One region of the Microbispora rosea genome, then DNA from elsewhere that is predicted to be linked to it. Evidence: riboswitches for the same ligand, from Rfam matches in the RefSeq annotation. Region 1 holds a riboswitch; the other holds the start of a gene.
What was found. A riboswitch is a leader RNA that binds a small molecule or an ion and turns the genes downstream of it on or off. The one in region 1 is predicted to bind thiamine pyrophosphate.
Positions count from the first base shown of each region.

Region 2: another riboswitch for thiamine pyrophosphate. It lies ahead of ACIBK1_RS03505 (purine-cytosine permease family protein); the one in region 1 lies ahead of thiO (glycine oxidase ThiO).

Region 1 covers NZ_JBITJO010000006.1:275,730-281,026, forward strand. The annotation lists gene ACIBK1_RS26095 (polyprenyl synthetase family protein) at 1-575, shown strand, start outside; gene thiE (thiamine phosphate synthase) at 634-1,287, opposite strand; gene ACIBK1_RS26105 (Rv2175c family DNA-binding protein) at 1,316-1,690, opposite strand; gene ACIBK1_RS26110 (NAD(P)/FAD-dependent oxidoreductase) at 1,734-2,912, opposite strand; gene ACIBK1_RS26115 (dihydrofolate reductase family protein) at 3,074-3,613, opposite strand; TPP riboswitch at 3,724-3,834, shown strand; gene thiO (glycine oxidase ThiO) at 3,823-4,959, shown strand; gene thiS (sulfur carrier protein ThiS) at 4,956-5,156, shown strand; gene ACIBK1_RS26130 (thiazole synthase) at 5,159-5,297, shown strand, end outside.
Region 2 covers NZ_JBITJO010000001.1:727,685-732,981, forward strand. The annotation lists gene ACIBK1_RS03485 (GOLPH3/VPS74 family protein) at 1-533, opposite strand, end outside; gene ACIBK1_RS03490 (TenA family protein) at 577-1,182, shown strand; gene ACIBK1_RS03495 (Fpg/Nei family DNA glycosylase) at 1,206-2,084, shown strand; gene ACIBK1_RS03500 (rhodanese-like domain-containing protein) at 2,177-2,500, shown strand; TPP riboswitch at 2,556-2,673, shown strand; gene ACIBK1_RS03505 (purine-cytosine permease family protein) at 2,663-4,003, shown strand; gene ACIBK1_RS03510 (TetR/AcrR family transcriptional regulator) at 4,059-4,655, opposite strand; gene ACIBK1_RS03515 (ABC transporter ATP-binding protein) at 4,680-5,297, opposite strand, start outside.

The sequences.
Region 1 (5,297 bases):
TGCTCACCGAGCTGATGTGCGGGCAGTATCTCGACCTGCTCGAACAGGCGCAGGGGGAGAGCACGTTCGACAGCGCGCTGCGGGTGGCGCTGTACAAGAGCGGCAAATACTCGGTCGAGCAGCCGCTCCGGCTCGGGCTCGTCCTCGCCGCTCAGGCCAACCACGCCTGGATCGACCGGCTCTGCGTGCAGTACGGCCAGCAGGTGGGCATCGCCTTCCAGCTCCGCGACGACATCCTCGGCGTGTTCGGCGACCCGGCGGAGACCGGCAAGCCCGCCGGGGACGACCTTCGCGAGGGCAAGCGGACCGTCCTGATCGCGCGTGCGCTCGCCTCGGCCACCCCCGCCCAGACGGCGGTCGTACGGGACCTGCTCGGCGACCCCGAGCTGGACGCCGACGGGGTCGGGCGGCTGCGCGCGGTGATCGAGGAGACCGGCGCGCTGGCCGCGTGCGAAGGCATGATCAAGCGCTACCTCGACGACGCGCTCCACGCCCTCGGCCAGGCGCCGATCGAGGAGGAGGCCCGCACGGCACTGGCCGCCCTGGCCGTGGCCGCCACGTCGCGCCGCACCTGAGGCGCGCGGCCCGCCGTAGCCGACGCGTGTTCCGCCGTACCCGACGCGAGCTTCCTGCTCAGAGCGGGACGGCGGACAGCCGGGCCTTGAGCGCGGCGGCGGCGGCGCCCGGATCGTCGGCCTCGGTGATCGCCCGGACGACCACGGCGCGGCGCACGCCGCGCGCCATCACCTCGTCGAGGTTGCCCAGGTCGATGCCGCCGATGCCGAACCACGGCCGGTCGGCGCCCAGGCCCGCGGCATGCTCCAGCAGCGCGGGGCCGGGCGCCGGGCGGCCGGGCTTGGTGGGCGTGGGCCAGATCGGCCCGCAGCAGAAGTAGTCCACGCCCGGCTCCACGGCGGCGGCCGACGCCTCGGCCGCCGAGTGCGTGGACCTGCCGATGAGGACATCGGGACCGAGGATCTCCCGCGCCACCGGGACCGGGAGGTCGTCCTGGCCGAGGTGCAGGATGTCGGGCCGGGCGGCGTAGGCCACATCCGCCCGGTCGTTGACCGCCAGCAGCGCACCGTGCCTGTCGCAGGCCGCGCGGAAGACCTCGAGCAGGTCCAGCTCCTCGCGCGCCTCCAGGCCCTTCTCCCTGAGCTGCACGATGTCCACCCCGCCGGACAGGACCGCGTCGAGGAATTTCTCCAGGTCGCCGCGGTCCCTCCTGCCGTCAGTGCAGAGGTAGAGCCTGGCCTGCGCGAGCCGCTTTCGCCGGATGTCGTCCACCCGACCACAATGCCATGCGGCGGCGGGGTCAGAAGCCGAGGGCCTGGGCCCTGCGCTTGACCTCGGTGTGCCGGCCCTTCACGATCGCGTCGATCGGGGCCCCGGGCAGCGAGTCGTCCGGGGTGAACAACCACCGGATCGACTCCACCTCGTCGTACCCGGCGTCGGACAGGACGGTGAGCGTGCCGGGCAGGCCCTTGAGCACCTCGCCGTCCACGATGAACACCGCCGGGATCTGCGGCTCGCCGCCACCCCGCCGGACGCCGACGAGCTTCTTGTCCTTGAGGAGCTGCTTGGCGCGGCCGACGTTGAGTCCCAGCTTCTTGGCGGCCTCCGAGAGGGGGAGCCACTCCCCTACCAGTTGGTCGGTCTCCCGGTCGATCTGCGCAACAGTAAGCGTCACGGAACCACCATTACCACATACGCGCTGCCGGGAAACACCTTGATTAGGCCATAATGCAGTCGCGTAGCGGCCGGGCCGGATCCACCACCCGCAGAGGATCGAGCCGCTGACCGCCCTCGACGATCTTCCGGCCCTGCACCACGTCGCGCGGCCGGTCGACGGTGAGCACCGCGGCGAGCCGGTCGTCCGCCGTCAGCCAGCACACCGCCCACTTCGCGTCCCTGCGCGGGTCGCCGCGCAGCACCATGCGGTCGCCGGCCTCCCGGTGACCGGCGAACTGCACCATGTGACCGAACTGCTCGGACCAGAAGTACGGCACGGGGTCATAGACCGCCTCCCCGCCCAGCAGGGTGGCGGCGGCCACGTCGGGGGCCTGGAGCGCGGTGTCCCAGTGCTCGACGCGCAGCCGGGAGCCGAACCTGCGCGACCACCAGCTCGCGCAGTCGCCCACCGCGACCACGTTGGGCAGCGACGTGCGCAGGTGCTCGTCGACCACCACCCCGTCGTCGACGCGGACCGCCGACCCCTTCAGCCAGTCGACGGCGGGGCGCACCCCGACGCCGGTGACGACCACGTCGGCCGGGACCCGGGCGCCGGACATGAGCGTCAGGCCGTCGGGGTCCACGGTGCCGACCAGCGCCCCGAGGCGCAGCTCGACGCCCGCCTGCGCGTACCAGCCGGTGGTGTGGCTGCCCACGGCGGGCCCGAGGGCCACGGCGAGCGGGCTCTCCCCCGCTTCCACGACGGTCACCGCGCAACCGGCCCTGGCCGCCGCGGTCGCGACCTCCGCGCCGATCCAGCCGGCCCCGACGACGGCCACGCGGGCGCCGGGGACCAGCCGCTCGCGCAGCGCGAGCGCGTCCTCGATCGTGCGCAGCACGTGCTGACGGCCCTCCCCGCGCAGGCGGATCGGCGTGGCGCCGGTGGCGATGACCAGGCCGTCGTATTCCAGCTCGCCCTCGGTCGTCTCCAGCACGCCGTCGCGCAGGCCCTTGGCCGCCGTGCCGAGACACAGCCGTACGTCGAGGGCGTCGAGGTCGGAGTCGACGACAGTGGAGTCGGTCTCTCCGAGCAGCACCGCCTTCGACAGCGGCGGCCGGTCATAGGGGCGATGGTGTTCCTCGCCGATGAGCGTGATGCGTCCGGTGAACCCACGGAACCTCAACGCCTCGATGCTTCGCACGCCGGCCAGGCCGGCACCCACCACCACGACGTGATCCACAGCTTGACCATAGATTGTCAACGGGGGCCCTGGCCAACGGGGCCCCCATAACGAGTTGGGTAATTGACGCGCACTTCCACGGGGGCCCGCATTGTGAGCCCCGCGCCTTTCACCGCGTCTTCCCACCGCGCGTTCTCACATCGCGTTGTCACATCGCGTTCTCACCGGAGCACGCGCAGCCGGATGTTCGTCGCGTGCGGCACATGCGAGACGCAGGTCCGTTCGAGCCGGACCCGGGCCCCGCCGGGGCGGGAGAACAGCCGGACGCCGTCGCCGAGCATCACGGGCGCCACGCACACGAATATCTCGTCGAGCAGGCCCGCGTCGAGGCACTGCGCGGCGACGTCGGCGCCGAGCACGTTGACATACCTGTCCCCGGCGGCCGCCCTGGCCGCCTCGACGGCGGCGCCGAGGTCCGTCACGAAGGTCACGCCGGGCACCGGCGCGGCCGGGACATCGTGGGTGAGCACGATCTGCGGCCCGCTCCACGCGCCGCCGAACGCGCCCTCCTTCGGGGTGCCGCGGTTCGGGTCGTCGCCCCGGAAGGTGCGGTTGCCGACGAGCAGCGCGCCGATGTCGCCGACGAGCCCGTCCGCGTCCGGATTGGGCCCGAGATATTCGGTCAGCCAGGACATGTCGCCGCCCGGCCCGGCGATGAAGCCGTCCAGGGACATGGTGGCCGAATACAGCATCGTGGCCATGAGGTGCCTCCGCAGAGTCGTTGAACGTCCGGTCTCCTATGACGGCGGCCGGCCCCCGTACTCATCGGTCCGGCGATCGCCCGTTATAGGCGGCGTACTACCCTTATGGGGGTAAGACGCGCGGGAGCCCGGCGGACCGGGCTGAGAGGAGAGCGTGAGGCTCTCGACCGCCCCGACCTGATCCGGGTAATGCCGGCGAAGGGAGCGCTGTGTCCCGCACACCGCCATCCGGCGTCCAGTCCGGCTACGACGTCGTGATCGTGGGCGGCGGGGTGGCGGGCCTGGCCGCGGCCTGGCGCACCGCCCGGCGCGGCCTGTCGGCGGCGGTGATCGACCCCTCGCCCGGAGGCGGGGCCACCCACGCGTCGGCGGGGATGCTCGCGCCGGTCAGCGAGGTGACCTACACGGAGGAGCCCCTGCTGCGGCTCGGTCTCGCGTCGCTGGCGGCCTGGCCGGCGTTCCGGGCGGAGCTTGAGGACGAGACCGGCGCCGACCTCGACTACCGGACCGAGGGCACGCTGGATGTCGCCCGCGGCGCGGACGACATGGCCGTCCTCGACGACCTCGCGGCCTTCGAGCGGACGCTCGGCCTGCGGGTCGAGCGGCTCACCGGGCGCGAGTGCCGCTCCTTCGAGCCGATGCTCTCCCCCTCCGTACGCGGTGGGCTGCTGGCCCGCGACGACGCCTGGGTCAACCCGCGCAGGGTCGTGCGCGCCCTGCTCACGGCGTTCGAGAAGGCGGGCGGCACGCTCGTGAACGAGCGCGTCGCCGGAATCGACGCCCAGGGGCCGGGCGCCCCCCGCGTACGGCTGGAGTCCGGCGGCGCCGTCACGGCCGGCCAGGTCGTCGTGGCGGCCGGGTCGTGGTCGGCGTCCCTGCTGCCCGGCCTGCCGGTGCGCCCGGTCAAGGGCGAGATCCTCCGGCTGCGCGGGCCACGCGGCTTCCTCACCCGGTGCGTCAGGGGGCTGGTGCACGGCTCCCCCGCCTACCTGGTCCCCCGCGGCGACGGAGAGATCACCCTGGGCGCCACCACCCAGGAGATGGGGTACGACGCGCGGGTCACCGCCGGAGGCGTGTACGAGCTGCTGCGCGACGCCCGCGAACTGGTGCCCGGCATCACCGAGCTCGAACTGGCCGAGACGACGACCGGCTTCCGCCCGGGCACGCCCGACAACCTTCCGCTCATCGGTCCCGCCGGGCCGCCCGGCGTGCTCGCGGCGACCGGGCACGGACGCAACGGGGTGCTGCTGTCCCCGGTCACCGCCGACGCCGTCGCCGCGTTCCTCACCGGCGACGAGGTGCCCCCGGTCGCCCGGTTCTGCGATCCAGGGAGATTCAGCCAATGAAAGTCACGATCAACGGAAGCGCGGCCGAACTGCCGGACGGCGCCACGATCGGCGACGCCGTACGGACCCTCACGGCCCTCACGTCGGGGGTCGCGGTGGCGCTGAACGGCGAAGTCGTGAGCCGGAGCGCCTGGGACTCCACCCAGGTCGCCGACGGCGACGGCGTCGAAGTGCTCACGGCCGTGCAGGGAGGGTGAGCATGACCGACGACGTCCTCGTGCTGGGCGGGGAGAAGTTCACCTCGCGGCTCATCATGGGCACCGGCGGCGCACCGTCGCTGGAGGTGCTCGACCAGGCGCTGGAGGCCTCCGGCACCGAGCTGACGACCGTCGCGATGC
Region 2 (5,297 bases), on a different contig from region 1:
TTGATCCGGCCCTTCGGCGCGTCGGGGAACGCCTTGCGGTCGAGCTTCGCCGCGTGCATGACCGCGATCAGGACCGCCGTCCGCTCGTCCGGCTCGGCTCCGGCCAGCACGTTATGAACGCGTTCCCGCACGCCCTGCTCGTGGCTCGGGTCGAGCTCGGGATAGCGCGTGGTGGGGAAGATCCCCAGGATCTTGCCCACCTGCTCGCTCAGCACGCCCCGGGCGGCCAGGCGGGTCAGCAGCCGCTTGCGCAGTTTGCTCGCACGGAGCTTGCCCACCCACCAGTCGGCCTTGCGCGGACCGCGCTCCTCGGCGATGCGGGTGAGGGCCGTGTCCAGCTCCTCCTCGCCCACAGGGGTGGGATCGACGGGCACGACCTTCGCGCCGTCGAGGTCCACCCGGCGGCGTACGGTCAGCTCCGCGAGCAGGGCCCCGGCGAGCGCGCAGTCGAGCTCCACCGACCCGATGACCGGCTTGCCGGTGTCTTCCCGGTAGGCCAGGAGCAGCACTTCCTCGGCGATCGTCAGTGTCACGGAGTCGAGCCTAACTCGCGGATTACGGCCACAATGAGCCCTTATGGGAATCTCTGCGGACCTGCATGCCATCGGGCGGCCGATGCTGGACGCCCAGCTCGCGCACCCGACCGTACGCGGCATCGCGGCGGGCGACCTGCCCGAGGCGGTCTTCCGGTCATGGCTGGAGCAGGACTACCTGTTCCTGCTCGACTACGTCCGGGTGTTCTCGCGGCTGGCCTGGCAGGCTCCGGACGCCCACCTCGGCGACCTGGTCGACCTGGCGCACGCGACGTGGCACGACGAGCTCGACCTGCACCGGTCGCTGGCGGCCGGCTTCGGCGCCGACCTCGACGGCGCGGTGAAGGGGCCGGCCTGCGCGGCGTACACCTCGTTCCTGCTGGAGTCGGCGGCGGACTACGGCGCGGGGCTGGCGGCGCTCTACCCCTGCATGTGGGGCTATTCGACGCTCGGCCGGATCCTGGCCGCCGATCCGCCGGCCGAGCCGCGCTACCGCGCCTGGGTGGACACCTACGCCGACCCCGGGTTCGCCGCCCTCGCCGCGCGCATCGCCGTGATGATCGACGAGGCGGCTCCGGACCCGGCGCGCGCCCGGGAGATGTTCGTCCGCGGCATGGAGCACGAACTCGCGTTCTGGGACGTCCCCTGACCGGCCGGGGTTAGTGTGAGGGCATGCCGGAGCTGCCCGAGGTCGAGGCGCTCGCCGAGTTCCTCCGCGAGCACGCCGTCGGCCGTGCCGTCATCGGGGTGGACGTGACCGCCTTCCAGGCGCTCAAGACCGTCGACCCGCCCGTCACCGCGCTCGCCGGGCTGCTCGTCACCGGCGTGGCGCGGCACGGCAAGTTCCTCGACGTCGACTGCGACGGCCTGCACTTCGTCACCCATCTCGCCCGCGGCGGCTGGCTGCGCTGGCGTGACGACCTCACCGGCGCCAAACCGGTGCGGCCGGGCAAGGGCCCGCTCGCGGTCCGGGTGAGGTTGTCGCCGGGCGAGGACGGCCGCGCCCCCGGGTTCGAGCTGACCGAGGCGGGCACGCAGAAGCGCCTGGCCGTCTACGCGGTGCGCGATCCCGAGGACGTTCCCGGCATCGCCGGCCTCGGGCCCGACCCGCTGGCCGAGGACTTCACGCCGGACCTGCTCAAGACGATCGTGGGCGGCAGCCGCGCGCAGATCAAGGGCCTGCTGCGGGACCAGAAGGTGATCGCGGGCATCGGCAACGCCTACTCCGACGAGGTGCTGCACGTCGCGAAGATGTCCCCCTTCAAGATCGCCGGAACGCTGACGGACGGCCAGGTCGCCGACCTGCACGACGCGATCGTGAGCACGTTGCGGGACGCCGTCGAGCGGGCCAGGGGGCTGGCGGCCAAGGACCTCAAGTCGGAGAAGAAGTCGGGCCTGCGCGTGCACGGCCGTACGGGCGAGGCGTGCGAGGTGTGCGGCGACACGATCAGGGAGGTGTCGTTCGCCGACTCGTCGCTGCAGTACTGCCCGACCTGCCAGACCGGCGGCAAGCCGCTGGCCGACCGCCGCATGTCGCGCCTGCTGAAGTAGGCGGGACTGAAAGGGCGCGGTCCGCGGATCACCGTGGGTCACAGCTCGCCGCCTGGGCCCGGGCATCGGTGGCGTGCCGTCACAATGGGCGCATGACATTGCCGGAAATCGCCCCCGACGCGTTGCCCGAGGACGCGTACCTGCTGGACGTGCGCGAGAACGAGGAGTGGGTGGCGGGCCACGCGCCCGGCGCCGTCCACATCCCGCTCGGCGAGCTGCAGACGCGGGCGGACGAGGTGCCGCACGACCGGCCGGTGTACGTGGTCTGCCGGGTCGGCGGCCGGTCGGCGCACGCCGCGATGTGGCTCAACCACATCGGCCGGGACGCCGTGAACGTGGACGGCGGCATGCGGTCCTGGGCCGCCGTCGGGCGCCCGATGGTGAGCGAGACCGGCGAGGCGCCCTACGTGGCGTAGGACGGGGGCGGCGTAGGAAAACGGTCAAAGAAGTGTCATAATCCCAAAGACATCATCAATACCCCGCGGGAGCTCGGGCGTGACCGGGCTGAGAGGGCGGATCGAACTCGTGCCGCCGACCGCATGAACCTGTCCGGATAATGCCGGCGTAGGGAGCGTGTGATGACTTCTGCCGTCGTCGACGACGTGCACGCGGAGGTTCCGCTCACTCTGGACGAGGAAGCCCCGAGGACGCTGGGCCTGCTCGACCAGGGTGCCTTCTGGGCCAACCTCGGCGTCAGCCTCCTCGGCTTCTCGGGCGCGTTGTTCCTGCTCGACCCGCTGGGCGGCAAGCCGCTCACGTTCACCGCGGCGGTGCTCGCCGCCGTCGTCGGCAGCCTGCTCGGGACCGCGATGGTCGGCCTGGCCGCGATCCCCGGCGTACGCACCGGGCGGCCCGCGATGGTGCTGCTGCGTGGCCTGTTCGGGGCCCGGCTCTCGTACATCCCGACCGTGCTGAACATCGTGCAGATGCTCGGCTGGGGCGCCTTCGAGCTGTGGGTCATCGCCAACGGCGCGCAGGCGCTGTTCGGCACGGCGGTGCCGTACGCGGTGTGGGCGGTGGCGGCGGGTGCGTTGACGATCGCGCTGACGATCCGGCCGCTCGGCGCGCTGCGGCTGCTGCGGCGGTACGTCACGGCGGGCGTGGTGATCGCGATGATCTGGCTGTCGATCGCCCTGTTCCGGCAGGGGCCGTCCGTGGGGGGCGGCACCTGGGACGCCTTCGCCCCCGCCGTCGACTACGTCATCGCGCTGTCGGTGTCGTGGGTGCCGATGGCCGCCGACTACGCCAGGCACTCGCGGTCGAGCGGCGCGGCGTTCACCGGCGTGGTCGCCGGATACACGATCGCCCAGGTGGCCTGCCTGGCCCTCGGCATCGCCGCGCTCGCCCTGGTCGGCAACGACGGGGACAAGGTGTGGGACCCGTTCGTGGCCGCCCCTCTCGGGGTCGTGTTCTTCGGCATCCTGGTGCTGCGCGAGGCCGACCAGTCGTTCGCGAACGTCTACTCGACGACCGTGTCGATCCAGAACCTCGCGCCGCGCTGGGACCGCCGGGTGATCTCGGTCGTGATCGGCGTGCTCACCACGCTGATCGCGCTGTTCGCCGACGTGAACTCCTACGGCGCGTTCCTGAGCGTGATCGGGGCGGTGTTCGTGCCGATGTTCGCCGTGCTCGTGGTGGACTACTTCCTGCTCGGCGGGGCCGCCCGGTGGAACACGGCCGAGGACGCCCCCTCGCGCTGGCTCATGGTCGTGCCGTGGATCCTCGGGTTCGCGGCGTACTGGATCGTGACCTCCACCCCGACCGTCGGCTGGTGGGACGGGATCTGGACCGAGGTCCGCCTCGCCCTCGGGTTCGTCCACCAGCCCTGGATGAACGCCGCGCTCGCCGCGTTCCTGGTGGCCGCGCTGGCGACCGTGGCGCTGTCCGTCCCGGCCCGCCGCCTGCGGTCGCGCCGTTGAGTTCATCGAGCCTCACCTGACGCTCCACGAGCCGTTCGAGGGCGCGTCCGGCGGGTCAGGACGGGCGGACGGTCGTGCCCGCGGTGCGCACGAACGGTTCCAGCAGCGCCCGTGCGGACTCCCAGGCGGTCTGCAGGTCGGTGCCGGACTCGATCAGCCGGGACCCGGCGAACACGATGGCGTTGATCATCTCCGCGGTCTCGGGCACCGCGGAGACGCCGAGATCGCGCAGCGCCCGCACGAGCGGCTCCAGGAGCTGCCGGTGCATGGCACGGCTCTGCTCGGCGACCGTGTCGCCCGGCGCGACCTCCGCGAGGACGGTGGCCAGCGCGTGCTCACCCTCGCTGATGAGCTCGAAGTTGGTCAGCACGTAGGCGAGCACGCGGTCGCCGGGGGTCGCGGCGGCGTCCATCGCCGCGGCGACCCCCGCCGACCAGCGGGGGAAGACGTCCTCCACCAGCGCGTTCAGCAGGTCCTCTGAGGACCGGAAGTACTGGTAGAGACTGGGGCGGGCCAGCCCGGCGCGCTCCGCGACCCGGGTCAGCGTCGGCGGCCGGCCGGTCTCCGCGAGGATCTGCCTGGCGGCGTCGAGCAGCGCCCGGTGCTGGGCGGCCCGATGCTCGGCAACGGTAGACGCCCGGATGCGTGGCACCTGCTCCCCTCCACCGTGGTCGGCCTATTCCGACAGTCTCCCATCCACCATCGACAGGACGCGATCGCAGTGGCCGAGCACATCGTGATCGTGGGTGACCATGATCGTCGCGACGGCGGACTCGTGCGTCTCGTGCGCGAGGAGCGTGACGATGTCGTCGCTGCGGGCGCGGTCGAGCGCGGCGGTCGGCTCGTCCACGAGAAGCACAGCCGGACGCGTGACGAGTGCGCGGGCGATGCCCACGCGCTGCCGCTCGCCGCCGGACAACTGGTGGGGACGATGCCCGGCGCGGTGCCCCATGCCCACCCGGTCGAGCAGCTCTCGCGGGTCGTGACCGTCGGCCGGGCGTTTGCCCCCCACGTCGAGCGCGAAGCGGAGCTGGTCGAGCGCGGTGAGGGCCGGGATGAGGTTGCCGGACTGGAAGACGAACCCGATCCGTTCGCGGCGGTGCCGCGCCTTCTCGCGGGTGCTCGCCCGGGTGATGTCGACGCCGTCGAGCAGCACCCGGCCGGTGTCCGGCGTGGTGAGCGCGCCGGCGACGGCGAGCAGGCTCGACTTGCCTGAGCCGGACGGCCCGACGATGGCGACGAACTCGCCGGGCGCCACCCCGAGGTGCACGTCGTCGAGCGCGGTGACCGTGGC